2 regions of the Devosia alba genome follow, and region 1 is predicted to be linked to the other one. Evidence: riboswitches for the same ligand, from Rfam matches in the RefSeq annotation. Region 1 holds a riboswitch; the other holds the start of a gene.
What was found. Region 1 has a riboswitch for cobalamin ahead of ABFY71_RS13910 (CbtB domain-containing protein). Riboswitches for the same ligand answer to the same signal wherever they lie in the genome.

Region 1 (2,196 bases):
GATCAGCACCGCCGCCCACAGCGCCGAGCCGGGCCATTTGAGATGCCCATACCAGGCAAAGGTCATGAAGATGTTCGACGCCAGCAGCAGGCCGATCGGCGCAAAGGTAGCAAAGTTGAAGCCCAAGGCCCTCTCCTGACAGCAACCAGCTTGCGCCGGCCGTGCTATCTAGCGCTGGCCGTGGCGGCGCGAAAGTCAGATTTTCAGCGCGTGTGCTTGGTCGGTTGTTCCAGCCCGAAAATATCGTCGGTCAGGCTGTCCATCCGCTCCCGGATTAGTCCCTGCGCGTCATAGACGCCGCGGTTGTAAAAATAGGCTCCCATCTTGTCGACGAAAAAGCTCATCAGCATCTCCGCCGGAATGGCGCCGATCTCCTGATCCAGCTCGTGGTGGAAATAGTCCTGGATTTCGCCCACGATGGCCTTGGTTTCCTCGCGGCTGAATTTGATCGGCTTCATCATCGTCTCCTTGCTTGGTCCTGAATTATAGCGAGTCGACCGCCGCCGCCGCGGTCAATTCGCCCCTTGGCGCCATCCGCAGGCTTGACCGTTCCGGCGTTTTCCGATCATCGGCGCTGCCAGACATTGCAGTTTGGCCAGTTTGGTGGCACACCAGTTCTCGTGTTGGTTCCCGAAGGCCGTTGTGCCGGAGGGATAATCCAGCCCAATGCGCATCGCATCATGCCCTGCGCGACGGGTTGGACAAGGGAACACGGTGCGACGTACCCATCAGGGCGCAAGACCGTGGCTGCCCCCGCAACTGTAAGCGGTGCGCTCTCTCACGATGCCACTGGCGCAAGCCGGGAAGGCGAGAGGGCTATCCTCACCGCGAGCCAGGAGACCTGCCGGCACACCACCGGGCCAGACGGCCCAATCATTCCGCGCACGGAGGGTGCTGCCATGAATTTGACGACCAATACGACAATCAATACTGCGACTGGCCTTCAGTCTCTCTCGATATCCCAGCGTCTGATCGCTGGTGCCCTGGCGCTCATGCTCGGCCTGACCCTTCTGGTGGGCACTGGCTTTGCCGGTGATTATCGCCTGCACAACGGCGCGCACGACGCCCGCCACGCCATGGGTTTTCCCTGCCACTAAGGCAGGCTGACAACGAGAGAACTGACATGATCCGCAATCTGTTTGCTGCTGCGCTTGTCGCAGCGCTTTGTGCTGGCCTGGCCACGGCCGCAATCCAGCATTTCCGCGTCACCCCGCTTATCCTGCATGCCGAAACCTTTGAGGGTGAAGGTGGCCACAGCCATGGCGAAGCAGCCGTCGCGGTCACCACTGAGCACCACCATGCCGAAGGTACCGCCGCCCATAGTCATGATGATGCCGCCGCCACCACTTCGGCCGCGTCCGAGGAATGGGCGCCACAGGATGGTTTCGAGCGTACCGCCTATACGACGCTGGCGAGTGTGCTCGCTGCCGCCGGCTTCGCGCTGCTCATCGGCGCCATCTCGATGTTCGCGGGCATCCCGATCACCTTCGCCAATGGCTTCCTCTGGGGCATTGCCGGCTTCATCACCTTTTCGCTGGCCCCCGCCTTTGGCCTGGCGCCCGAACTGCCCGGCATGCCGGCAGGCGATCTGATGGCTCGCCAGGTCTGGTGGGCCGGTACGGCCCTGGCCACCGGTGCCGCCTGCCTGTTGCTCGCCAAAACCCAAGCCAGCTGGGCCTTTGCCGTTGCCATTGCGCTGGTTGTCATCCCCCACATCATCGGCGCCCCACTCGCCCCCGATGAGCCGAGTGCTGTCCCGGCCCATCTGGCCACCGAATTCGCGGCCACCACACTGGGAACGGCCCTGGTGTTCTGGCTTGTTCTCGGCACCGTCTTCGGCAAGCTCAATGATGTTTTTGCCGTCCGCCACGCCGCCATTCCGGCAGGAGCCACCCTATGACCAGCAAGATCCCCACCACCGTCATCACCGGCTTTCTCGGCGCCGGCAAGACCACCCTTGTGCGCCATCTGCTGGCGCACGCCCCCAAGGGCAAACGTATCGCGCTGATCATCAACGAGTTTGGTGATCTCGGCGTCGACAAGGACATTCTGGCCGGTTGCGGCGATGAAACCTGCCGCGAAGAGGATATGATCGAGCTCTCCAATGGCTGCATCTGCTGCACCGTGGCCGATGAGTTTATCCCCACCATGCAGGCCCTGCTCGCCCGCCCGGAAAAATTCGATCACATCATTATC
Region 2 (2,196 bases), on a different contig from region 1:
AGTCTGCGGATCAAACTGCAGGCCGAACTGTACCGATGGATCAAAGAAGCCTTTGACCGCCGAAAAGGGGATCACCAGCGTTTCGGGGATGCCGTCAAATGACAGGCCGACCTCGAAACCAGTCTCGGTCACCCTGAGGTCCCAATACTGATTCTGGATGACGATGGTCATTTCCTTTTCATACTGGCCGAGCAATTTCTCGCTCAGGCGCACACCCGGCGCGCGGGTGAGGAAGGAAATGAAGAAGTGATGCTCGCCCGGCAGGCCGGTCTTGGCGACTTCAGCCAGTACCTTGCGCACGACGCCGCGCAGGGCTTCCTGAGCGAGAATATCGTAGCGCATGTGGTCTTCGGCCATGGTCACCCTTCCGGTGCAGAGAGATAGAATCCCGAACAGCCCATATCAGCCTTACGTTCCATGAGAATTCAAGGATTAAAGGTGCTAACTGCCCAGCAAATGAATGAAAGTGCAGGCTTCTGTTGCCAGGTGCCTGCGAACCCCGCCTGTCACCCGGCTAGGAGTGGAGGACTTAGTTTCCCAATGCTAGCACTGCTTACGCAGCGAGAGCGACTGGAGCCTTATGGTTGTCATTTGCAACTATAAGTTTCGGACCGATAACGGTGGTACCTCACCGAGCAAAAGCACACCTTTTACACCCTCGTCGATCCTGTTTCGCCCCCATTGGCTGCCCCTAAGGGGAGTAGATGGTGGAGGCGCCGGGTACTGCCCCCGGGTCCGAATGGTTTATTACGATGACAATTTATCGCCATAGCTCTTGTGAGCAGTTTCTATATAGGCGCGGTACGGACGGTATGCAAATGCGTGGTGGGTGTTTTTTGTGGCCAGCGCCGCCGTCTGGCAGGAAAATGGGCATATCGCGAGCGGGTTAACCCCGCATCGTGCTTGTGCAAGCAATTGCCCGTTGGTAGCTTTGACTCGATGGTTTCCACCTCTGCAAGCGCAAGGTGGATGAAAAGGGAACACGGTGCGGCGTATCCATCAGGAGCCAAGACCGTGGCTGCCCCCGCAACTGTAAACGGTTTGCGGCACGCAAGATGCCACTGACGCCATGTCGGGAAGGCGCGTGCCGATTATCCGTGAGCCAGGAGACCTGCCATCACCGCGAGCGCGTCCGCGCTCATTGATCACAGCATGCCGCACGGTGGGTGCGGAGAGGAGACATCATGCATATCGAACCAGGCATCGTCGACGGTGCCAAAATCACGCTGAGCTATGCCACTGCCGCCGGATCTTTCGGTCTGGCCGCAAAAATGGCGCTGGATACCATCCACAGGGACGGGGCAACCGCACTGGCCCTGCGCACCTTGGCCACCACGGCGCTGGTGTTCAGCTTCTTCGAGGTCTTTCCGCATCATGCCGTGGGCGTCTCGGAAGTCCATCTCATCCTGGGCTCCACCCTGTTCCTGATTTTTGGCGCTGGCGCGGCCGGGCTTGGTCTTGCCATGGGGTTACTGTTGCAGGGTCTGTTCTTTGCGCCCTTCGATCTGCCGCAATATGGGATGAACGTCACGACGCTGATCGTGCCGCTGTTTGCCATGACATTCCTGGCCAAACGCATCATCCCCGAGGCGACTGCCTACAAGGATGTGGGCTATGGTCAGGCGCTGATGCTGTCGAGCGCCTATCAGGGGGGCACCGTGGCATGGGTGGCCTTCTGGTCGCTCTATGGCGGCGGGCTTGGTGCGCAAAACCTGGCCGCTACCGCCAGCTTTGGCGCCGCCTATCTGCTCGTGATCGTACTTGAACCGTTGATCGATCTGGCAGTGCTTGGCCTGGCCAAACTCTCTGGTCGCCAGCGCGGGACATCGCTGTTGCAGGGGCGGTTGTTTCAGGCCGCCGTTTAGCCGCTTTTTGGCAGCCCCACCGGGGCTGCCATTCAATCTGGTATGGCCAGGTGGCTATGCGTTTGTCGCCAGCGCTGCATTGAAGGCTCGCATGACAATGGGCCATTTTTCGTCGGTGCAGTCTGTTCGAGGCGTAGCCGCGCGGCGTCGCGCCAGGGGCGAATTTAATATAGAATGGCGCGTGCAAATCCTGGTGAGGCTGGCATGGCAAACAACGCGACTGACAAACTGGTTCATGCGGCGGAGCGCTTTCTCGGCAAGGGCGAGACGGCGCTTGATGAGCGCGAGCGGCGGGTGCTGCAGCGGGCTCTGGGCCAACATACCCTGGCCG

Region 2: linked by a shared signal. The riboswitch ahead of ABFY71_RS06570 (energy-coupling factor ABC transporter permease) and the one ahead of ABFY71_RS13910 (CbtB domain-containing protein) in region 1 are both predicted to bind cobalamin.

Annotation. Positions count from the first base shown of each region.
Region 1 is NZ_JBDUUI010000009.1:103,380-105,575, forward strand. It holds gene ABFY71_RS13900 (DMT family protein) at 1-126, opposite strand, end outside; gene ABFY71_RS13905 (DUF2164 domain-containing protein) at 204-458, opposite strand; cobalamin riboswitch at 705-843, shown strand; gene ABFY71_RS13910 (CbtB domain-containing protein) at 900-1,097, shown strand; gene ABFY71_RS13915 (CbtA family protein) at 1,124-1,900, shown strand; gene cobW (cobalamin biosynthesis protein CobW) at 1,897-2,196, shown strand, end outside.
Region 2 is NZ_JBDUUI010000003.1:275,687-277,882, reverse strand. It holds gene ABFY71_RS06580 (SspB family protein) at 1-357, opposite strand, end outside; RNA gene ssrA (transfer-messenger RNA) at 466-822, opposite strand; cobalamin riboswitch at 924-1,133, shown strand; gene ABFY71_RS06570 (energy-coupling factor ABC transporter permease) at 1,185-1,865, shown strand; gene ABFY71_RS06565 (DUF1003 domain-containing protein) at 2,070-2,196, shown strand, end outside.